One region of the Polaribacter sp. HaHaR_3_91 genome, then DNA from elsewhere that is predicted to be linked to it. Evidence: riboswitches for the same ligand, from Rfam matches in the RefSeq annotation. Region 1 holds a riboswitch; each other region holds the start of a gene.
What was found. Region 1 has a riboswitch for cobalamin ahead of H0I27_RS01110 (hypothetical protein). Riboswitches for the same ligand answer to the same signal wherever they lie in the genome.
Positions count from the first base shown of each region.

Region 2: another riboswitch for cobalamin. It lies ahead of H0I27_RS03255 (TonB-dependent receptor); the one in region 1 lies ahead of H0I27_RS01110 (hypothetical protein).
Region 3: another riboswitch for cobalamin. It lies ahead of H0I27_RS09730 (TonB-dependent siderophore receptor); the one in region 1 lies ahead of H0I27_RS01110 (hypothetical protein).

Region 1 covers NZ_CP058986.1:221,064-229,485, reverse strand. Annotated here, with positions in the region: gene H0I27_RS01115 (S41 family peptidase) at 1-1,205, shown strand, start outside; cobalamin riboswitch at 1,633-1,842, shown strand; gene H0I27_RS01110 (hypothetical protein) at 1,961-3,028, shown strand; gene H0I27_RS01105 (S9 family peptidase) at 3,073-3,915, opposite strand; gene H0I27_RS01100 (glutamate dehydrogenase) at 3,923-4,543, opposite strand; gene H0I27_RS01095 (LysE family translocator) at 4,550-5,173, opposite strand; gene gdhA (NADP-specific glutamate dehydrogenase) at 5,260-6,615, opposite strand; gene gdhA (NADP-specific glutamate dehydrogenase) at 6,978-8,315, opposite strand.
Region 2 covers NZ_CP058986.1:788,483-796,904, forward strand. Annotated here, with positions in the region: gene H0I27_RS03245 (DUF6796 family protein) at 1-82, opposite strand, end outside; gene H0I27_RS03250 (response regulator) at 785-1,279, shown strand; cobalamin riboswitch at 1,856-2,043, shown strand; gene H0I27_RS03255 (TonB-dependent receptor) at 2,144-4,153, shown strand; gene H0I27_RS03260 (YncE family protein) at 4,150-5,289, shown strand; gene H0I27_RS03265 (PKD-like domain-containing protein) at 5,328-6,446, shown strand; gene H0I27_RS03270 (YeiH family protein) at 6,555-7,475, opposite strand; gene H0I27_RS03275 (LysR family transcriptional regulator) at 7,552-8,422, opposite strand, start outside.
Region 3 covers NZ_CP058986.1:2,318,560-2,326,981, forward strand. Annotated here, with positions in the region: gene H0I27_RS09715 (sigma factor-like helix-turn-helix DNA-binding protein) at 1-84, shown strand, start outside; gene H0I27_RS09720 (DUF3307 domain-containing protein) at 107-805, shown strand; gene H0I27_RS09725 (hypothetical protein) at 809-1,321, shown strand; gene H0I27_RS09730 (TonB-dependent siderophore receptor) at 1,386-3,323, opposite strand; cobalamin riboswitch at 3,462-3,709, opposite strand; gene H0I27_RS09735 (GMP reductase) at 3,785-4,822, shown strand; gene H0I27_RS09740 (ABC transporter substrate-binding protein) at 4,822-5,952, shown strand; gene H0I27_RS09745 (LuxR C-terminal-related transcriptional regulator) at 6,104-7,423, opposite strand; gene H0I27_RS09750 (DNA gyrase/topoisomerase IV subunit A) at 7,603-8,422, opposite strand, start outside.

The sequences.
Region 1 (8,422 bases):
GACCAAGTATAAAAGCCGGAATTAAGGCAGGAGACCGAATTTTAATGGCTAATAAAGATACTTTGTATGGTAAAAAAATGTACACAGATAAAGTGCCTGGTTATTTAAAAGGGAAACCAGATACTAAAGTTGCGCTTAAAATTTATAGAAAAAGTATAGACTCTACTTTTACCGTTTCCGTAACTCGTGGTAATGTAAATATTAAAAGTGTTGATTTAGCATATATGGTGAACGATTCTGTTGGTTATATTAAATTAGATCGTTTTGCAAGAAATACTTACAGTGAATTTAAATCTGCGTTAAACACCTTAATTGATGATGGAATGACCGATTTAATTCTTGATATTAGAGGCAATGGTGGTGGTTTTATAGACATTGCAAATAGTATTATTGATGAATTTTTAGAAGATGATAAACTAATTGTTTTTACTAAAAACAATAAAAACGAAATTGATGAATCTTTTGCAACTGCTAAAGGAGATTTCGAAAAAGGTGGTTTGTATGTTTTGATTGATGAAAACTCTGCTTCTGCCTCAGAAATTTTAGCTGGTGCTTTACAAGATAATGATAAAGGAACCATAATTGGAAGGCGTTCTTTTGGTAAAGGTTTGGTACAAATAGAAATGGATTTAGGTGATGGTTCTGCTGTGCGTTTAACAACGGCTCGTTATTATACGCCAACGGGTAGATCTATTCAAAAACCCTATGACCACAAAGGAAATAAGAATTATTATACAGATTATCAGAAGAGGGTTTCTAATGGTGAATTGTTTAATAAAGACAGCATAAAAGTGGTAGATTCTCTTAAATATAAAACTCCTAAAGGAAAGATTGTTTATGGTGGCGGTGGAATTATTCCGGATGTTTTTGTACCAATAGACACTACTTCTTATATGAATGGTTACTACTTTAATACCATTAATGATTTTGCTTTTGATTACGTTGATAACAATAGAAAAAAGCTACAAAAATGGACAATAGATACTTTCATTACTGATTTTGATAAAGAAGGAACTGTTTTTAATAGTTATCTATCTGATATTAAAGAAGCTTATAAACCTTCTTTAACAACCAAAAAAAGCCTAGAAAAATACCTAAAAGCTTCTATTGCAAACACACTTTTTGGCGATGTTGGCTTTTACAGAATTATGCACCAGGATGATAAAATGATTCAGAAGGTTTTGGAATTGGAAAGTGAGAAGTAGTTTCTGGTTTTAGTTGACGGTTTACAATAGCAGTATTCCGATTTATGTTATCACTACTATGAGGCTTCTCAACACTTCGAAGTGACAAGTTGTATGTTTTTTTACGTTCAATTTTGTCATTTCGAACGGAGAGAGAAATCACATAAAGTTGCTTTTTGTTATAGCATCACTGTTATGAGATTTCTCCTTTCGTCGAAATGACAAATTGGGTGTTTAGTTTTGTTTTATCACTACTATGAGGCTCCTAAATACTTAGCAGTGATACGTTGTATGTTTTTATTGCATTCAGTTTTATCACTTCAAAATAAGCTCTTTGGCGATTGAGAAATCTCGCTATCTTATAAAAGGAAATTGCAATTCCTAAAACATAAAAATACACTAGATTATTTGTTGAAATTAGTTTTTTATAATGAAAAAAGGAAATACTTTTGCATCATAAATTTTTGGTTTTATATTCAATAAATTGAATTAAAATTAAAAGGGAATCAGGTAGTTTTTTTAAGCCTGAGCTGTTCCCGCAACTGTAAGCATTGTCTATTTAGATTATCGTTATTTCTTACACCACTGTCTTTATAAAAGACGGGAAGGTTTTAACAAAATGCAAGCCAGGAGACCTGCCAAAAATTATATTCGTCTTTTGTAACTTTCGGGAGAAAAGTTAAAAAGAAATACGTGTCATATGCATGGTTTTTCCGCTTTTTAATAAGGGTAAGAACTTGCCTATTTTGTTATTTAAAATTTTAAAATCAATCATAATGAAAAGTTGTCTAACCAGATTAGCCTTAATTGGCTTATTATTTGTTGTATCTTGTACTAAAAAAGATGTAATTCCTGAAGCTCCAATAACTTATAACAATGCCTTTATCTTATCTCTAGAAAGTGATAAAACAGCACTTACATTTCTAGACGAAAATCAAATTGCAACACCAAATGTTACTGTATCTGAAAATGCAGAAAGCACCTCTTTTTCTAGCTATAATAACCAACTCTATATTGTAAGTCAAAACGGACCATCATATATTTCTAAAGTTAACCTAGAAACATTAAGTGTAGAAGAGTCAATAACTTCTTCTAACGTATCTTCTCCATCTTATTTACAAATGTATTCTAACACGGATGGTTTGGTAATTAATACCTCTGGAAGTGGAAGAAGTAGAAATTACAATCTTTGCCACGTAAACACCACTACTGGTATTGGTGATGCTATAAGTGAGGTTTCTAATGATATTCTTTTTAACAATGCTGCACTAATTTTAGATGCTGAAAATGTGTTAATTGCAGATGGAAAGGAATTAGTTGTAATGAATATGACTACTAAAGAATTTACTTCTGTAATAACTTTTGATGATAGTATTTCTGGACTTTTAAAAGATAAAAACGGAACTATTTGGGTCGCAAAAGAAAAGAGAGCCACAGCTGCCACGTTTACAAAACTAAATGCAGACTATTCTATTAATGAAACAGTAACTGTTACAGATGGTGTTATTAATTTATACACAAACAGTATTTTAACAATGAACTCAGAAAATGTAAATGCTTTTTGGTCTGAATCTGCATCTGGAAAAATTTATACTTTTAATACAGAAACAAAAGTTATTGAAGAATTTGCAACACCAAGTAACGACGGAATTGCATTTAACACAGTTGTAAAACAACACCCAAATACGAAACAAGTTTACGTTATCGGTTTAAAGGATTTTATGGATCCAAATAATAGTGCTTTAGTAATTTATAATGCAGATAAAACGGTAGCAAAAACGGTAGATAATGTAGGAGCTTCTCCAATAGACCTTTACTTTTCTGCTAAAGAGTTTCAAATCTAAAACAAGTGCCTAAAAATAAATCTACAAGGAAATACTTTGTAGATTTATTTTTTTAAAAAAGCTACGCAAAATACTGTAACCTCTTCTAATTCCTTAGACATGTTTTCCTTTTTCCAAGGATGAGAAACATTAAAAACATGATCTGCATTTTTAATAACTTCAAATTGGCTTTCAGTATTCCAAGAGTGTATTTTTTTACCTTCATCAATAGAAACAGAAGTATCTTTATCTCCATGAATTATTAACTGTGGTATTTTTAAACTGCTTACCGCTTTCTGAATATTTAAACGCTCTTCATTTTCTTTAAAATTTAAATAAAACTGATAGAAATGTGGCATATTCTGTTTTGTTCGTCCGTTTAAAACGTATTTAACACCTGTTTTCTTCCAGTTCTCTAAATCACCAATCGTAGAACTTCTAGAGCCAAAATCACATACAGCAGCTAAGGAAATTACTTTTTTTACTCTTGCGTCTTCATTTGCTTTTAGCAATACAATTCCACCACCTCTACTATGTCCTATTATTGAAATATCATTAATTTCAACTTCGTTTTTAAATTTTTCTTCGGATGAAATCCAATCGATTACACTCTCTAAATCGTCTAATTCTTTGGTATAATTATTATTCCCAAAAGCTTCTAAATCTGGAAAATCAATAGGGTTTTCAGCGGTCCCTCCATTATGAGAAAAGTTGAATTTTATAAAAAAAAATCCTGCTTCTGCAAAAGCTTCAGCCATTAAATTCCAAGCGCCCCAATCTTTAAAACCTTTGTAACCGTGACAAAAAACAACTATTTTTTTTGGTTGATGATTCTCTTTGTAAAAAACATCTGCGACAATAGGTTTATTATGTTTGCCTTGAATGATTGTATTTTTTAAAATTTTCATATTCTCTTTAAATAAATAGTTTTATAAATGTAAAAACAGCAACTAAACCAGTTATAATTGATAAAATTAGGTTGATGTCTTTTGTGAGTTTCCCTGTTTTTTGTTGAATTACTTTTGCAAATTTCCCATATAAAAATAGGATATAAAATGTTCCTAATACAGATCCTAACGTAAAAAATAATACAGAAACAGCCTCAAAACTAAACAACTTAAAAACATCTAAGGTAATAATGGTTCCGCTTAAAAAAGGAATGCCAAACATGTTTAAAGCAGATAGTGATATACCTGTTAGTAGAGGATTTATTTCTTTAATATCTACCTCATCAATCTTTATTTTCTCTTTTTTAGATTCATTATAAAAATAATAAGATAAAGTTATAAAAACAACGATTCCTACTTTTTCTAAGGTTTCTAAAATGGTAGGGTTTTCTGCAATGTATTTGGTTAAAACAACCGCAATTATCACCTGAGGAATAATAATTAAAGAAACTCCGCATGCATATTTGTTAGCTGCTAATCTCCCTTTTTCTAAGCTAATTTTTAACGCAGTCATATTTAACATACTTGGTGTTATAGAACCAACGAAAGAGAAAATAAAACCGAAGAAAAAGAGTAAAAAGATATTCAAAATAAATTATTTGTAAAGTAGAAAAACAAAATTTCCTACCGCAACTACACCTGTTAAACTACCTAAAATAAAATCCATTTTAGAAGCAATAAAAGTTAGTTTGTGTTCAATATTTTTAGCAACAATAGCATACAATGAATATAGTGTAAAAGAACCAATTGTAGAACCAATTGAAAAATAAAATCCATTTAAGTAAGAATATTCAAAGTATTCTAACCCTATTAAAATAGAAATAGTTGTAAAATAAAACGGAATTGCAATGGTATTTAAAAGAGACATTCCAATACCGTGTAAATAAGCTTTCGACTTAGGTATTTCTTCTTTTACTTTCTTTTCTTTTGACGTAAAATACAGTCTAAAAAAGTTAATGGATAGCAGCAAAAGAATACCTGTACCTATTTTTTGTAATAAGGTTATATACTCTGAATTTTCCATTAAAATACTCGATAAATAAGCACCTATATTCGCTTGAAAAAATAAAACGGTAGCATAACCACCAATAAGATAGAACGCTGCTTTTTTACCATTTCTTAAACTGAATTTAACTACTGTTAAGTTTAAAAAACTAGGCGTTATACTACCTAAAACTGCAACACCAAAACCTAAGAAAATAAAAATTAGAAAGCTCATAAATTGTTTTTATATGGACAAATAAACAAAAAAACGTATCAAATAATTGACACGTTTCATTTATATAGTAACTTATAAGCGTTTTTCTACACTACCCCTTGCGCTAACATAGCATCTGCAATTTTTACAAAACCAGCAATATTTGCCCCTTTGATATAATCTACAGTTCCATCTTCATTTTTACCATGCTCTACACAAGAATCATGTATTTTTTGCATAATTTCTTTTAACCTTTCGTCTACTTCTTCTCTAGACCAGTTTAATCGTAATGAGTTTTGACTCATTTCTAAACCAGAAGTAGCAACACCACCAGCATTTGAAGCTTTTCCTGGGGCGTATAATATTTTTGCTTTTTGGTATTCATGAACGGCCTCTGGTGTAGAAGGCATATTTGCACCTTCAGAAACACATATACAACCGTTGTCTATTAATGTTTTTGCTTCTTCTCCATTTAATTCATTTTGAGTAGCACATGGCAATGCAATATCACATTTAACAGACCAAGGTCTTTCTCCTTTAAAATACTTTGCTTTTGGGTATTCTTCTAAATATTCGCTAATTCTACCACGTTTTTCATTTTTAATATACATTACGTGGTTTAATTTATCAGCATCTATACCACCTTCATCATAAATATAACCTCCAGAATCAGAAAGCGTTAATACTTTTGCTCCAAATTGAATCGCTTTTTCAGCTGCATATTGTGCAACATTACCAGATCCAGAAATAACTACATTTTTTCCTTTAAAAGATTCGTTTTTAAGTTTCAGCATAGCTTCTGCAAAATACACGTTTCCATAACCTGTAGCTTCTGGTCTTATTAATGAACCACCATAAGCAACTCCTTTTCCTGTTAGAACCCCTGTAAATTCTGTTCTCAATTTTTTATACATTCCAAACATGTAGCCTATCTCTCTTGCGCCAACTCCAATATCTCCTGCTGGTACATCTATATGTTGTCCAATATGTTTTTGCAATTCACTCATAAAATTTTGACAAAAATTCATTATCTCACGATCAGATTTTCCTTTTGGATCAAAATCAGAACCTCCTTTACCACCACCCATTGGCAATGTTGTTAAAGAATTTTTAAATACTTGTTCAAAAGCCAAAAACTTTAAAATACTAGCATTTACAGATGGGTGAAACCTTAAACCACCTTTATACGGTCCAATAGCAGAATTCATTTGTATTCTATAACCTCTATTAACCCTTATTTCTCCATTATCATCTGTCCATGTTACTCTAAAAGAAATTAATCTTTCTGGCTCTACCATTCTTAATAAAAGGTTTTTTCCGTAGTACTTTTTATTTTCAACAATAAAAGGAATTAAGGTTTCTGCTACTTCTCTCACTGCTTGTAAAAATTCCGTTTCATGGCTGTTTCTTTGTTCAACCAACTGCATGAAATCTTCTATTCTGGACTCTGTATTCGTAGACATTTTATTTTGACTTTTATTAACATTTAACTAAGCAAATATAAGTTATTTTGAATATTTTATACTTAAAAAGCACTAAAGTTCTTTACGTAAATCCTTTAAAATTATAAGTTATCAACCTTTAAAAAAAACCTATTTCACTAACCTTATTTTCTATATTATATAAAATTCTATTACCCTATTAATTTTATTTTTATTGAAGAGCATAACAAATTTAAAATATATAAAAATTTGACTTCCTTTATTTATTGAAATGCATTTATATCTAATTAAAAATATACCTAAGAGCACCTTAACTTATTATAGGAAACAAAAAAAAACGCATCAAAAAAATTGATGCGTTTTAGTTTTTAATTTATTTATTTTTATACAACTCCTAAATCTAACATAGAATCTGCTACTTTAATAAAACCAGCAATATTAGCTCCTTTTACATAATTTACATAGCCATCTTCTTCTGTTCCATATATTAAACAAGCTGTATGAATTGAATGCATTATTTGATGTAATTTTTCATCCACTTCATCTTTAGTCCAATTTAATTTCATTGCGTTTTGAGACATTTCTAAACCAGAAACTCCAACTCCACCAGCATTTACTGCCTTACCAGGTGCGTATAAAATTTTAGCATCATGAAATGTATGAACAGCTTCTGGAGTACAACCCATATTAGAAACTTCTGCAATATATTGTACACCATTTGCAACTAATTTTAAGGCATCTTCTCCATTTAATTCATTTTGAGTAGCACAAGGCATTGCAATATCACATTTTACACCCCATGGTTTTTCATTAGGATAAAATTTTGCTTCTGGAAACTCAATTGCATACGGAGAAACAATATCGTTATTAGATGCTCTTAACTGTAATAAGTAACTAATTTTATCATCATCTAATCCTTTTTCATCGTAAATATATCCATCAGGACCAGAAATTGTAACTACTTTTCCGCCTAATTCTGTAATTTTTAAAGCAACACCCCATGTTACGTTTCCAAAACCAGAAAGCGCTACTGTTTTACCTTTAAAATTATCATTTTTAGTTTCTAATATTTCTTTTGTAAAGTAAACTCCACCAAAACCTGTAGCTTCTGGTCTTATTAAGCTTCCTCCCCAATTTAAACCTTTTCCTGTAAAAACTCCTGTATGTTCTTGTTGTAATTTTTTATACATGCCATACATAAACCCAATTTCTCTACCACCTGTTCCAATATCTCCAGCTGGTACATCTGTACTTGGACCAATCATTCTCCATAATTCTAACATAAATGCTTGGCAAAAACGCATAATTTCGGTATCTGATTTTCCTTTAGGATTAAAGTCAGAACCACCTTTTCCACCTCCCATTGGTAGTGTTGTTAAGGCATTTTTAAATATTTGCTCAAAACCTAAAAACTTTAAGATACTTAAATTTACACTTGGGTGTAAGCGAATACCTCCTTTATAAGGACCTATTGCATTGTTAAATTGCACTCTATGTCCAATATTTACTTGAACTTGTCCTGCATCATCAATCCAAGAAATTCTAAAGGTTAAAATTCTATCTGGCTCTACTAAACGTTCAATAATTTTAGCCGCTTCGTATTGTGGATTTTCATTATAAATTGTCTCAATAGACTCTAAAACCTCCTTAACAGCCTGTAAATATTCTTTTTCACCAGGGTGTTTCGTTTCCAAATTTGTTAAAATTTCTTTTACATTCATAATGGTATAATTAGTAATTTTTTATTCAATAACTTATACTTCAAAAATACATTTTAAAATTGATTTTAAAATAAAACTTTCAGCATGTTTTTTGATAATTAACAATA
Region 2 (8,422 bases), 570 kb from region 1:
GAAACTCTCCAATACCAACAAGAACACTTCCTAATATTCCAAGAATTCCTGTTATAAATATTTTATTTTTATCTAATAGCATTTATTTCACGTAATTTTTAATTCTATAACTTACCTCGTTAGGATAGTAATTTAAGGTTTTTTTCTTTAATACATATTGAATATCAATTGTATCCGTACAATTTTGCTATTTTATTCGAATATTTCTTTGATATAGTCATCTGTCGATCAAGTTGACAATAACTAACAAAATAATCTTAACATTATTTTAAGAAGGTGGTGAAGCAGACTGTTTTTGTGTTATAAAGTGCAACTTACTGTAATGTTTAATTTTTTACATTGATAAGAATGGTAGTCTTCAATACCTATTCAACCACCATTTTAGAGTACTTTTAGTTTGAAAACTTCCTTTATCTAATTCTTTCAGCATGGTAGTCATTTTTTTTTGGTCTTGTAACCATTTTCCGAATGCTTCTTTTCCTCCTTTACGTTTACAATATCCGCAGCCCCATTGCTCGTTAGAGGTTACAATTTGTATAAAATGATTTCCTCTAGAAGGGCAATTTGCAACCCAACTATTTTTATTAAAACCAGAAGGGATTGGGTTTAATTGGTGTTGTTTTAATAATGAAATTAATGGTGTAATTTTTTGAGTGACTTTTTCTTTTTCAGTTGATTTTGATTTTTTTATATCAACTATAATTTGCTGAAACTCTTGTTGAGTAAAAATAACACTGTCTCTTCATGTAGGGAATCCATCGTAGAGGTAGTTTGACTCAATTAATTGATGAACAGTGAATATATAAGTAACCCTTTATTTGAAAATGATGGAACTCCGCAAGAATTAAAATCAGGAGAAGAGTTTTCAGATTTAAAGATTATAATTTTTTCTGTTGAAGATAAACCTTATAAAATTCAGCATTTATATAAGAATATAAAGGTAGATGGCTATGTTTGGAAGAATAGAGACGGATTAAAAGAATTAAAGAATGCTATGCATGCAGTTTCTACAACAAATCAGTTTTATATTTCGCCAGAATTAAATACTACGGTTCATCCAAAGAAAGTTCTAGAGATTACCGATTTTGATGTTTTTTTAATAGCATCACTTTCTACGGAATCACTGCAAGAAGAAATAAGTAAAAGCCTGAAAAAAAAAGGGTGTTTTACCTCTAGTGTAAATGCTATAGAAAAAAGATTAAAATTTTTGAAGGAACATTTTAATGCAAGTAATCCTACGCATTTGGTTGCTATTGCTAAAGATTTTGGGTTAGTGTAATTTTTTTTAAAATAAAAAGGTGCTAATTATGGGAACCCGTAAAATTTATATGTTTTATTGGAATATCTTTGAATAGAAATTAGAAAAAGAAACTATTGAAAAGGAAAGAGTGCTCATTACAAGCCTTACGGAAACCCGTGAGGCTTTTTTAAGTCTTTGTTTTAACTCTAGTTTATTAAAAAATAATGCTATTTAGAAATATGTCATTATATAAATAAATTTGTTACAACTTCATTTATTATAATTTTTGTGTATTTTAATATTGTTGGGGGACAGTGTTTTCAGTCATTAAGTTATTTTATTTGAAGTTGTTTTTTTCTATACAATCTTTATAAAGCTTTTTAATTTTAAAACTAATGATCTTTATCATAGTTTATTTTTAAGTATTTTATTTTTTAAAGCACATATTCTACCTTTCAAATTAGTCATTTTTTTTACTTCAATAAAGTAGTATTATTGCTGCTTTTTATTCAAATTATTTGTGCTTTTTTTAGGTTTTAAGGAATAGTGAGGTTGTTTAGAAATAAACAATAAAAGCGTGTTGTTTATTCCTGAAAAGTAGATAAATTTGTACTTTATTTTTTAACTAAGAATGGTTATCAAGTTTAAAAACTTGATATTAAAATGGGAATCTAGTTTAATTCTAGAACTGTCCCGCAGCTGTAAGCTCTAAAGTTGAAATCCGAATAGTCACTTTTCGAAAGAATGGGAAGACCGGGTGGAAGGAGTAAGTCAGAAGACCTGCCATTTTTTTATTAATTCATTAAGCTTTCGAGGATTGAAGCTAGAATTAGGAATCTGCCTATCTAAAATTTTAGATATGTAGCACTTCTCTTATTCTATCCTCGTACGCAAAATTTAAGTATGAGGAATTCTTTTTTACATTCTTTTTGGGGCATATTTTTGATTATAGGGTGCTGTAATTCGAGTTTTTTACATGCCCAAAAAATTGATTCAACAAAGGCAGTTCAGCTTAAAGAAATCTTTTTAGTAACCAATAAAGAGAAACTTAAAAAACACTTTTCACCAGTTACTGTTCAGACTTTAAGTGGGAAAACTTTAAGTCGTTTAAGTAATTCTAGTGTTGCAGATGCAATTCGTTTTTTTGGAGGAGTTCAGTTAAAAGATTATGGCGGAATTGGTGGTATAAAAACCATAAATGTAAGAGGGATGGGCTCGCAACATACCGGTGTTTTTTATGATGGTGTTCAATTAGGTAATGCACAAAACGGACAAATAGATTTAGGGAAATATTCTGTACAAAACATGGAGGCTGTTTCCCTGTATCAAGGGCAGCGTTCAGATTTAGATCAATCTGCAAAATCGTATGCTTCTTCCAATAGTATTTATCTAAAGTCTAAAACACCTCAATTTTCAGAAGGGAAAAATAGTAATACCAATGTCAGTTTAAAAACAGGTTCTTTTGGACTGGTGAATCCTTCTGTAAATTTAGACTTCAAAATTAATGACCACTTAAGTGCACGTCTTAGTACCGAATATCTAAATGCCAACGGTAAATATAAATTTAGATACACCAATGGAAGTTATGATACAATAGCAACGCGTAATAATGCAGATATTGAATCTTTTAGGGCAGAAGCGTCTTTGCATGGCTCGAACGGAATTAAGAATAATTGGAATGTAAAACTATATCATTATGATTCTGAACGAGGATTGCCAGGAGCTATCGTTGCCAATCGTTTTAAGCGTCCTCAACGTTTATGGGATCGAAATAACTTTCTGCAAGGTGCATTTACAAACCATGTAAACGACTTTTATTTTTTTGTGTTAAGAGGTAAATATGCGCATAATTATTCTCGTTATGTAGATCCAGAAATTATAAAAGTGGATGGTGAGTTAGATAACCGATATACACAAGAAGAATATTATCTGTCAATGGTAAATACGTTTCAAGTTTTACCGTTTTGGAAATTATCCTTGGCAACAGATTTACAAAAAAACACGATGGATGCAAATTTGTATCGATTTTCATATCCTAAAAGAATCACGCTTTTATCAGCTTTAGCTGCCGATTTTAACTTTGATAAAATTCACATTCAAGCAAGTTTATTAAGTACAACAGTAGATGAAACGGTACTATATTATGAAGCTGCAGAAGATTTACAAAAGTATTCGCCTACAATTATGATGAATTGGCAACCTTTTAATTCTAATAAATTTAGAATAAGGAGTTTTTATAAAGAAATTTTTAGACAACCCACTTTTAATGATTTGTACTATACGTTTATCGGAAATACTTTTTTAGATCCGGAAGATGCTACTCAGGTAAATCTTGGGTTTTCTTATCAAACTGACTTTAAAAAAACAGCATTTGATGTACAAGCTGATGTGTATAAAATTTGGATACATAACAAAATTGTTGCAGTACCAGGAGCTAATTTATTCCGTTGGTCTATGTTTAATTTAGGTAAAGTAGAAACAACCGGAATAGAAACAAATGTAAAAGCGAGTGGAAGTATAGGTAAAAAATTTAAGTACAATACCAACCTAAGTTATACGTACCAAGAATCTATAGATGTTACTGCTGGCGCTAGTAATTACGGAGATCAAATTCCGTATATACCAGTGCATAGCGGTAGTATAAGTGCTATGATAGATTACAAAAAATTAGAATTTAATTACAGTTTTATTTATACAGGAGAAAGATATAGCCAAAAGGCAAACATCAGTTCTAATTATTTAGATCCGTGGTTTACACACGATTTAAGTTTGGGAAAAACGCTCTTATTTAATCAAAAGAAATTAAAAGTTTTAGTAGCAGTAAACAATGTCTTTAATCAACAATATGCGGTAGTAAAAAACTTCCCGATGCCTGGGAGATCCTATCGTTTTACTTTAAATTTTTTATTATGAACAAAAGAAAATTAAGTGTACAGATTGCATCAGCTTTAGCTGTTGTATTTTTTTTCAATGCATGTAGCAGCAATGAGAATTTTGATGACTCAGTAAATCCAGAAGTTCCCACAGAACCTATTGTAGAATTAAAGGGGTTTTATTTATTGAATGAAGGGAATATGTCTATGAATAAAGCGGCTTTAGATTATATGGATTTTGAGACCGGAATCTACGAAAAAGAAGTTTTTAGAACAGCAAATCCAGAAGAAGTTGGTGGCTTGGGAGATGTTGGTAACGATATGGGGATTTATGGTTCTAAATTATATGTGGTTGTAAATGCATCTAATAAAGTAGAGGTTTTAGATGTAAATACTCGTAAAAAAATTAAGCAAATAAATGTTGATAATTGCAGGTACATTAAGTTTTACAACGGAAAAGCGTATTTAACAACTTACTTAGGTAGTATTGGAGATCCGAATGCTGTAAACGGAAAAATCATGGAAATTGATACTACAAGTCTTAGTGTTACGCGTTCTGTGGATGTAGGTAGACAACCCGAAGAATTGGTGATACATAACGATAAAATCTACGTGGCAAATTCAGGAGGGTATAGTCCGCCAGAGTATGAATCTACAGTTTCTGTAGTTGATATTGCTAGTTTTGAAGAAACAAAACGTATAGAAGTAGACATCAATCTTCATCGTATGCAAATTGATAGTGAAGGGGACATTTATGTTTCTTCTAGAGGAGATTATTATCAAACACCTTCTAAACTTTTTGTAATTGATACAGAGTTAGATGAAGTAAAACAAACGTTTGATTTGGCCGTAAGTAACATGACTATTTTTGATGATATTATGTATATCTACAGCACAGAATTTAGTTATCTAACAGGAGAAAATACAATTTCTTATAACAGGTTAGATACAAAAACAGAAACCATTCTTACTGATTCTTTTATTGCAGATGAAGATAAAGCGCTTATAAAGATTCCTTATGGTATTACGATAAATCCAGAAACTAAAGACATTTTAATTACCGACGCTAAAGATTATGTAACTCCAGGAACATTGTATTGTTTTTCATCTGAAGGTGCTTTTAAGTGGTCTGTAGAAACAGGAGATATTCCTAACAAAGTAGTATTTAAATATTAATAATTATCATTCAATAACCAACTTTTTAAATTAAAATTATGAACAAATTTAGTCAACTTTTAAAACCACGTGTAGTTTTCTTAACCTCTTGCTTTTTAGTAATAATGGCATCGTCTTGTACTTCAGAAATAGACCTTTTTGGTGTTCCTCCTGTAATTGAATTATCAGAAAAAAATAATGATATAGAAATATTAATGGGTGAAACCATTAATTTTTCGGCAATAAAAATGAATGATGCAGAATACACAGAAGAATGGTCTTTAGAAGGTAGTGTTACATCTTCTACAGCTACTTATGATTTTATTCCAGAAAAAACTGGAACTTATACCGTAACGTATAAATCATCTAATAATGCAGGTGTATTTAGAAATGAGTATACTATTGTGGTAAATGCAGTAATCCGTCCTATTACAGAGGAAAGTAATTTGTATGTAACAACTTTACTAGATTATTTACCTGCACCTGGTCAAAGAATTAATAGTTCAATTGGTACTTTAGAAGGAGCTAAAACTCTTGAAGGCAAAAAAGGAATGGTTACTTTAGGAGCATGGGGAGGTACTGTTTCTTATACTTTTGATCATACAGTTATAAATACAGAAGATGCAGCTGATATAATGATGTATGGAAATGCATTTTCTGGTTTTGCAGAACCTGGTGTTGTTTGGGTAATGCAAGATGAAAATGCAAATGGAATTGCAGATGATACTTGGTATGAAATTAAAGGAAGTGCAGATGCTTTAGAAGGAACCATAAAAAACTATAGTGTAACTTACTCTAGACCTAATGAAGATTCAGAAGTTGTAACTTGGACAGATAGTGAAGGAGAAAGTGGTGTTATATCAACAAAATTTTACCCAGAATTTATTACAGAAGATTCTTATACAATTACAGGGACTCTTTTGACAGATAATAATATTGACATGAGCAACCCTAGCTGGATTAAAAGTAACGCTTTTGAATATGGATATGCTGATAATACTCCAGGAGGTGATAAATTAGATATTTCAGACGCTGTTGATAACGAAGGAAATACGGTAAACTTAACAGGAATTGACTTTATTAAAGTTCAAACAGGAATCTTAGCAAATATGGGGTGGTTAGGAGAACTTTCTACAGAGGTAACAGGAATAGCAGATTTAAATATGTTAGACAATTAAATAATTTGTTTTAGTATAGGGTGAATGTTAGTATTCATTTCTATTTTTAATTGAAACCTAAAAACCTCTTCTTAATCATTAAGAAGAGGTTTTTTTTAATTATTATCTTTATTGTGTAATGTATATGAGTGAAAAAATAGAGATAAATATCCACAAGCTTAATGCAAGTATAATAGGTTTTATTCCTGTTGATTTTAAGTCTTTTATAGAGATTGTAGTTCCTACAAGAAACAAGGTTACTACCAAGGTTCTTTTAGAATAAAAAACAATTTCAGAAGTAATTGCTGTAGGAATTAAATGATAACTATTTATAAAAATAGCTACCACAAAAAGTAAAATAAAATAAGGAATTGAAATTTTTTCTCCTTTTGTTTTAAAAATAAACATAGATAAAATAGCCAAAGGTATTATCCAAAGTGTTCTTGATAGTTTTACTGTTGTAGCAATTCTTAGTGCTTCATCTCCATAACTTAAGGCAGCACCCACAACAGAACTAGTGTCATGTATAGCAATAGCACACCACAATCCAAATTGTTCTTGAGATAAATGTAAAAAATGTCCTATAGCAGGGAAAACAAACAAGGCTATAGAATTTAATAAAAAAACAAGACCTAAAGCAATACTTATCGTTTTGCTATTTGCTTTAATTACTGGAGAAATAGCGGCAATGGCACTTCCGCCACAAATAGAAGTTCCTGAGGTAACTAAATGCCCTAGTTTTTTATCTAATTTTAATAACTTGGTAAGTATTAAACCCAAGCTTACAGTTAAAAAGATAGAGAAGAAGGTAAGACTAAAAGCTTGTTTACTTGTTGCTAATGTTTCTTTAAGTAGCATTCCAAAACCCAAACCTACTACCGCTACTTTTAAAAGGATATGAATTGCTTTATAGCTTTTAGATTTAAATGGGCTTTTAAAGATAATAGCAAATACAAAACCAAGTAATAAAGCCGTTGGACTATTCATTGGACTAAATAGTGCAAAAATTATAATTAAGAAAAAGATAATTTTAGGGAATGTCGTTTTCATATCGAGATTTATTTATCGATACAAAACTAAGGACTAAGAATAACTATTAAGCAAACTAATTTATTGTTTAATATAACTAAAAGTTATAGTTGTTTAGTGTGTATTTTTCAAAGTAGCTCATTAGGTTAGATTGATACCCTGTTCTAGAAACAAAATAAAACCATCTATCAATAGAAAAGTCTTTTACATCTATTATTTTAAGCTTGTTATTTGTGAGTTCTTCAGAAATAGCATGAATAGAAATAAAGGCAAAATTATCAGAATTTAAAAGATAATTTTTAATTGCCTCTGTACTGTTTAGTGTTACCACTGTATTTAGTTTTTTAATGTGGTATTTATTTAAATGTTCTACAACTATTTCTTTAGTACCAGAACCTAGTTCACGCATAATAAACGGAATTTTTTGTAAAACTTCTAAACTAATAACTCCTTTCTTAAAAGTGTTGTTTTTAGCATTTGTAACTAACACAATTTCATCTTTCATAAACTTACTAAACTGTAATTTACGATTGGTGTTTTTACCTTCTATAATTCCGAAGTTTAATGTTTGGTTTAGTATGAGTTCTTCAATATCGTCTGAGTTTCCAGCAGTTATTTCAAATTTAGTATTAGGAAATTGTACTCTAAATTTTGCAATTACTTTAGGCATAATATAATTTGCCAAAGTGGTACTCACACCAAAGTTGATTAAATCTGGATGATTTTCATTTTTATGCAAGAATTGATTTTCCATTTCTGCATAAATTTCTAAAATTTTATTGGTGTAAATTAAAAACGCCTTTCCTTCATTTGTTAATTCTATGGAGTTTCTTTTTCTTAAAAATAAGGTAGTTTTATAAGATTCTTCTAAATTTCGTATTGATTTAGAAATAGCTGGCTGAGAAATAAACAATTGTTCAGCAGCTTTTGTAAAACTTAAATATGTTGCAACGGTTTTAAAAATAAGA
Region 3 (8,422 bases), 2.1 Mb from region 1:
CGCCAAAAACGTGCTGGTTTTGAACCTATTATGAAACTAGAAAAACGTTTTAGAAAAATTATCAATCAAAAAACACATTTATAAAATGCTCTTATTGTTAAAATTTTTGTTAGCTCATATTTTAGGAGATTTTGTTTTTCAACCAGAAAAATGGGTTGAAAATAAAGAAAAAAAGAAAGTGAAATCGGTAAATTTATATTATCACATTGCGCTTCATGCCCTATTTTTAGCGTTAGTCATTCAATTTAATTTAAAAGAATATTGGCTTGCTTTTTTGTTAATTATAGCATCTCATTATGGTATAGACCTATTAAAACTCTATCTTCAAAAAAAGAAAACAAAACGGATTTGGTTTTTTATAGATCAAGTTTTGCATCTTATCGTACTAGCGTTTGCGACTTCTTTTTATGTGAATTTTTCTTTATCAACTGAAAACTTAATAACAGATCAACTCTTATTACTGATTATCTTTTTACTGTTGGTTATTTTTGTTTCTGCAATTATCATCAAAATAATAATTACACAATGGAACCCTGAAAGTAAAAAAGAAAACGATGATTCTCTTGCAAAAGCAGGTCGCTATATAGGAATTCTAGAACGTTTATTTGTTTTTACCTTTGTAATTACCAATCATTGGGAAGCAATCGGTTTTCTATTAGCAGCAAAATCTGTTTTTAGATTTGGAGATTTAACATCATCAAAAGACAGAAAATTAACCGAATATATTTTAATTGGTACTTTATTAAGTTTTGGTATTGCTATCTTTTTAGGAGTACTATATTTGTACACTTTAAAATTCATCTAATTTATGGAAGATAAACTAATAGAAAGTATTGCTTATATTCTACCCGCTGCTGTTACCGGTTTCGTTGCTTATTATATTTTTAACAGATTAATCATAAAGCTAAGTTCTGATGAAAAAATAGCGCTATTATCTCAAAGAAAAAAAGAAGCTTTACCAATAAAATTACAGGCTTACGAAAGAATGTTGTTGTTTTGTGAGCGCATTAACCCTGTTAAAATGTTGGTAAGAATTAAACCAATTACAGAAGATACACAAGATTATTTGCAATTGTTGATTGCAAATATAGATCAAGAGTTTGAACATAATTTAGTACAGCAAATGTACATTACAGACGATTCTTGGACAGCAGTTGTGGCTACAAAAAATACCATTATTAATAAATTAAGACAAGTTGCAGAAACTGCAAAAACTGCTAATGAATTGCGCGAAAACGTGATTATCGATTACTCTAAAACATTACCTCCAACAGATACTGTTATAAGTATTATTAAAAATGAAGTAAAAAAGTTATTATAAAAAAGAAGACCATCTAAAATAGATGGTCTTCTTCCTCTTTTCGAAAATAGCAAATTTCCCTATATTAAAACTGAAGTCTTACTCCTAATTTAAAGTTTCTACCACGTGTAGAAAACCCTAAAATATCATCATAATCTTCGTTTAAAATATTTGTAACTCCACCAAATAAAGTTACAGTGTCTCCTAATAATTTATAATTAGCAGCAAAATCTAATACTTGATAACTCTCTAAAGTAACATCTTCTCCAGCGGTTCCAAAAGAACCATATCTATCATAAATACTTCTATCTCCTACATTTTTATAAGTAATATTGAAGAATGTATTTTTTAAAACATCCACATCTAAACCTGCTACAAATTTATTTGCAGGAATATAATCGTTAAAATCTTCTGTTTTATCTTTATCTACATACGTATAAGAAGCGTTAACAGTTAAGAAATTAACAGGTGTAATATTGGTATTTATTTCAAAACCATTTGCATCTGAAGAACCATTACCGTATTTGTAAGTAGCATTATCATAAATAATTGCATCTTCTTCTTTTCTATTAAAATAAACCACATCAAACTGAAGCCAATCTTTATAATTTACATCAAAACCTGCTTCAAAAGTTTCATTAGATTCTGGTTTTAAATCTAAATTACCAGAAAAACCATCATATAATTGATACAAACTTGGTGTAATAAAAGCCGTACTATAAGAGGTTAATAACTTAATAGTAGCATTTTCATTCTTTAAAACTGAGTACGCAAGATTTCCGTCATAAACTGCATGATTACCATATACATTATGAATATTTAATCGTCCACCTACATTGGCACTTAAACCAAAATCTGTTATATACACTACACTTGCATAAGGATCTACAGTATTAAAGTTTGCAATTCCTTTTTCAATTTCGGCAAAAGGAGTAACTGTATTATTACTATGAATTTGGTAATTTAAACCCGTAATTAATTGAATTTTACCATCCTTAAAATCATATCTATTTACTAAATCTAAATTTACACTTCTACCAACAAACTCGTAGCTATCTAAAGTACCACCATAAGAATTGAATTGCTCTAAATTTCTTTCTACCACATTTGCAGAGGCTAATAAGTAAACTTCTCCTTTATTATAAGTGTATTTTGGTTTTACACCAACTCTAAACTGCTCTTGATCTCCAGTATTTGCATCACTATCAGAAAAAGCCCCTGCGTCAAAATCATAATCAAAATTATCATAATTTAAGAAAGTCTCTATAGAAAACTTATCATTTACCGCATAACCTAATTTTAACAACGCATTTTTACTGTAAAAACTATCATTTTCATAAACAGCATTTGTTTTACTTTTTGCAGCAGACATTCCGTCTGTTCCAGTAATACTAAAAGAACCTAAGAAATTAAGTTTTCCTAAAGTACCGTTTAAACTTACATTCTGGTTATTGTCAGACAATCCGCTTTCTTTAACATTTGCGGTATTATTTGTACCAACACTTGTTTCAAAAGAACCAGAAATTTTATCTGCTGATGCTTTCTTTAAAACAACATTAATAACTGCAGTAGCTGCTCCAGAACCGTACAATGTAGATGATGCTCCTTTTAAAATTTCAATAGATTCTATTTGACTAACGGCTAATAAACGTAAATCGAATTGTTGATTAATTGCAGATTGATCTGTAACTGGCACACCATCAATTAGAACCAAAAATTGTCTATTTCTTCCTCCTCTAATATTAATACTTCTTGGTTCAGATGCATTAGAATTTACACCTCTAACATCAATACCAACAACATTATTTAGAATTTCAATAACATTTTTACCAGCATTTTGTTGCAATTCTTTTTGAGTAATTTTCTGAATTACCTTACCAGTATTCTCTTTTTTTAGATTGAATTTTGTTGCTGTAACAACAACTTCATCTAAAGCTTCTACTTTTTCTTTTTGCTGTGCAAAAAGATTTGTGCTAGCAAAACTATATGCCAAAACACCAACAATTAATAATTGTTTTTTCATTTTTAATGATTTAATTTAAGTCTTCTCCTTTTACAAGAAAACAATAATGTTTCACTCCTTGTTAAACAAGGAATCTAAATAAATCAGGTAAATTTGTGTACAAAATAGAATTAGTACATAAACCTTTATCCCGAAAGTTTTAAACTCGTGATTTATGGCAGGTTTCCTGACTCGTTTTATGTTATTATACCTTCCCAACAAAAAAATGTCAGTGGTAAAAGAATTAATAACATCCTCTAAAGAGGGACTAAATGATGCTAAAAATAAACTCAGCACAAACTTAGTATAAACTTACAGTTGCGGGAACAGCTCTGGATTTTAACCAGATTCCCTTTTAATTCGATGCAAATTATCTCTACATCAAAACCAAAATCTTTGCAAATATATATGCATTCTTATGAACAATCTAATTAATTCGTTTCCAAATTTTATACCTTTAAGGATTGATAATTTTGATAGAAATGAGAATAGAAAATGAATTAAAGTTAGGTTTTAAAGATGTAATGATTCGTCCAAAACGATCTACACTAAAATCGAGATCACAAGTAAGTTTAGAAAGAGAGTTTACTTTTTTACACAGCGATGTTGTCTGGAAAGGAATTCCTATAATGGCTGCAAACATGGACACTGTTGGTACTTTTGAAATGGCAAAAGCACTTGCAAAACACGGACTTTTCACCGCAATTCATAAACATTATTCTATAGAAGAATGGAGAGAATTTGCAGCAAAAGCTGATGAAAAAACTTTAAATAATATTGCCGTTAGTACAGGGACAGGAAAAGATGATTCTGAAAAAGTAAAACAAATTTTATCCGAATTTCCGAAAATAAACTTTATTTGTGTTGATGTTGCCAATGGCTACTCGGAACATTTTGTAAATTTTGTTCAGAAAATGCGTAAAGCCCATCCTAACAAAGTAATTATTGCAGGTAATGTAGTCACTGGAGAAATGGTTGAAGAATTATTATTAGCTGGTGCAGATATTATAAAAGTAGGTATTGGTCCGGGATCGGTTTGCACAACTCGTGTAAAAACTGGAGTTGGTTATCCGCAACTTTCTGCTATTATAGAATGTGCAGATGCAGCGCATGGTATGGGTGGACAAATTATTTCTGATGGAGGTTGTAAAATTCCTGGAGACCTTTCTAAAGCTTTTGGTGGTAGTGCAGATTTTGTAATGCTAGGCGGCATGCTTGCTGGACATGAAGAAAGTGGTGGTGAATTGATTGAAAAAAATGGAGAAAAATTTAAAGCTTTTTACGGAATGAGTTCTACAACAGCCATGAATAAACATGTTGGTGGTGTTGCAAATTATAGAGCTTCCGAAGGAAAAACGGTTGAAGTTCCTTACAGAGGAAATGTAGACGATACTATTATAGATATTTTAGGCGGAATTAGATCTACATGTACCTATGTTGGTGCAAGTAGGTTAAAAGAATTGACCAAAAGAACTACTTTTATTAGAGTTCAAGAGCAAGAAAATCAAGTATATTCATAATGAAAAACATAAATTTAATTCCTGTTTTATTATTTTTGTTGATGACCGTTTCTTGTAAAAAAGAAGCTGTTAAAGTTGATAATCATACACAAGTAAAAAGTAGTATTAAGTACGCAAAGGGATTTGATATTGTAGAAGATAATGGCGCTAAAAAGTTAGTTATAAAATCTGCCTATCAGAACTCTAAAGAAGTTACTGAATATATTATTAAAAATAAATCAGAAAATAATACACCTTTAGAAAACACCATCTCTACTCCTATTCAAAAAATTGTAGTTACTTCTACAACACATATCCCTATGGTTGAGTTGTTAAACGAAGAAACTTCAATTATCGGTTTTCCTTATGCTAAATATGTATCTTCAGAAAAAACAAGACAGTTAATTGATGCAGGAAAAATAAAAGAAATAGGAAAAGAAACCTCTTTAAATACTGAAATACTATTAGACTTACAGCCAGAATTAGTGGTTGGTTATAGTGTTACTTCTGCAGATAAAAGCTTAACAACTATACAGAAAGCAGGAATAAATGTAATTTATAATGGAGATTGGTTAGAAGAAACTCCTTTAGGAAGAGCAGAATGGATTAAATTTTTTGGTGTTCTTTTTGATAAAGAAAAACAAGCTGATAGTATTTTTAAAGTAATTGAAAGTAATTATTTAGCAGCAAAACAAATCGCACTAAAATCAACAAAAAAACCAACCATTTTGTCTGGTGCAATCATGAGTAAAGATATTTGGAATTTACCTGCAGGAGAAAGTTTTGTGGCACAATTTATAAATGACGCAAACCTTAATTACTTATGGAAAGACACAAAAGGAAAAGGAAGTTTGTCTCTAAGTTTTGAAAGTATTTTTGATAAAGGTCAGAATGCTGAATATTGGATTTCTCCTGGATTTTTTTCTACCAAAGAGCAATTATTACAAAGCAATAAAATTTATGCTGAATTTGATGCTTTTAAAAATGATAAAGTTTATACATCTACAATCAAGAAAGGAAAAACGGGCGGAATTATATATTATGAATTAGCTGCTACGAGACCTGATTTAGTTTTAAAAGATTTTATTAAAATTACAAATCCAGATTTATTGCCCGATTATAAAATGACATTTTTTGAGAAAATGAAATAAAAAAAAGACCTTCAATATTTCTATTGGAGGTCTTTACTATTAAAATTATTGGGGGTAATTTTATATTTCAAATTTACTATATATATTAAGTAATTCTATTTATTTTACGGGTAGTATTGGGGTAGTATTTGGGTGGTTTTAACTAAAAGCCCTAGTGTTTTATGACTTTTTTTAATGTTAAAACTTCTTTTCTACTTTTAATATTTAATTTTCCATAAATATTTTTGACATGAAATTTTACAGTATTTACAGAGATATTTACTTCAGCGGCTATTTCTTTATTTGATTTACTAGATACAATTAAATTAAAAATTTCTCTTTCTCTAAAACTTAAAACATCTAATTTTATCTTTATAGGTTCCTCTTGTATTGTAAGTTGCTCTATTTCTTCTGAAAACTTTATAATCTCATTTTTCATTAAAGAGTTATACTTTCTTAAATCCTTTTCCCTATATATCACAGCAAATGAAAGGATTATAATCTGTATAAAACCACCTATTTTTAAATTAGTGGCATTGGTTTCAAATAAAGAAATTCCGAAATTTTTTAAAACATAAAAATCTATTCCGCTAAACAATATAATTACATAAGAAAACGTAAATAATTTAGTATGCGTGTTTTCCTTAAAAAGTAACACACCTAAAAACCAATAGATAAGTAGAATTATCGATGTTAAAATACCTAAGATTATATATAAATCATTCTTTTTAAAGATTAAAAATAAAATTACAAATAGAATAATAGCACCACCTATAACATAAGTATAATTTTTTACTTTAGGATAATAGTCATCTATTAACAGAAAACCATTAGCAAACTTAGAAGAACAATATGTGAGTATCACATAATTTAAAAGAATTAAAAATTCAATATTTTTTTCATCTACAGCAAATAAATGCAAAATACCGTCCGATAAAATAAAACTAAGCGTTAAGCTTGCCAATAAAAAGGCATGATATAAAAATGAATTGTCTTTAAAAAAATAAAAATAATTAATACTGAACAAAATTACTAAAAAAGCGACTCCATAATAAAAACCATCAATAAGTAATTGTATTTTTTCTTCAAAAGTAGCATCTTCCACTATATTTAATTCAACAGGAAAATAAGAACTAAAATTAGAACTAACTTTTATATAGATTGGTGATCCTCTAGAAAATTTAAAAGATGAATACCTTTGGTTATTCAACTTTTTAATTTCACTTAAATTTTGATATGCCTTTGCATTAGTGGCTCTTATACTTTTAATTCTAAATATATAATTTAAGTCAGTTTTATTAGCAGGCACTTTAAACCAAAAAGTAGCATCAGAATGTTTTTCTAAAACTTGTTTATTTAGAGGTTTAAATTCTTCTTGAGCAATGTTACTATAACTTAAACTGCTATTAGCATCTTTAAAATAATAAATTTCAGATTGAGAAAAAGTAGATACTACAAAAAAAAGAAAAAGTAGTAGTGCCTTAAATTTCATGCAAACGTTCCTATTATTATTATTATTATTATTATTATTATTATTATTATTGTTGTTGTTGCTCTTGTTGCTGTTTTGTTTTGTCTTTTTGATATTGAATCTCAGGTGACTTATCTTCCTTTTTATCGTTATCCTTTAATCTAGAATTATCTTCCATAAAACCTTAAAATAAATATTTATTAAAACAATTTTGTCTGATTTTCATCATCTATTTTTTTCTGCTCTGCTTTTTTTCTTGCTATCGATTTTTGTAATGCAATTTTTGCTTTTTCTTCTGCAGAAAGTTCTTCTAAAATAGGTTTTTTAGTTTCTGGTACTGGAATATCAATAGGCAATTCATCTTCAATAACTTCCTCATCAACAACCTCCATATCATCAGATATTTCTTCTTCTGGTTCTTCAAAAGGTAAAGGCGCTAATAAATTAACCTGTTTAATTTTATCCGTTGTTAATTGATTTCCTTGTGCTTTTATACCCTTTACAGCTATAAATTCTTCAAAATTAACTTCTTCGTTTTCTAAACTTCTTTTAGAAAATTGAACTTCAGCGATTGGTCTATAATCAGTTGCAACAATTTCTAACTGACTTTTTACATGATCAGAAATAAATTCTTCTTCTTTTTCAGTTGTTTCAATTAAAAAACGTTTTACATAGTAACGCTCTTTTTCACCATCAAAATATATTGCAGAAATTGGCTTATTAGGTTTCCATTTTTCTAAGACAATCATATCATCTTCAAAATGCATTGCTAAGTTTGGTTTTACCGCTTTTGCTTTTCCACTTTGTGTAACAATCAATAACTTATCCTCAGCTCTAAATTCACCCAGCAACTCACCTCTTTCATCAACGTTTAAACGCTGCACAGTATCATCAAACCAAATTTTACGAGGTTTTAATGTAGAAACACCTTCAGATTTAAAATCTACAGATTTAATAGCATACTTTGTAATTCTATTTCCTCTTACCGCTCTACCTTTTACAGCTAAATCTGCAAAATCG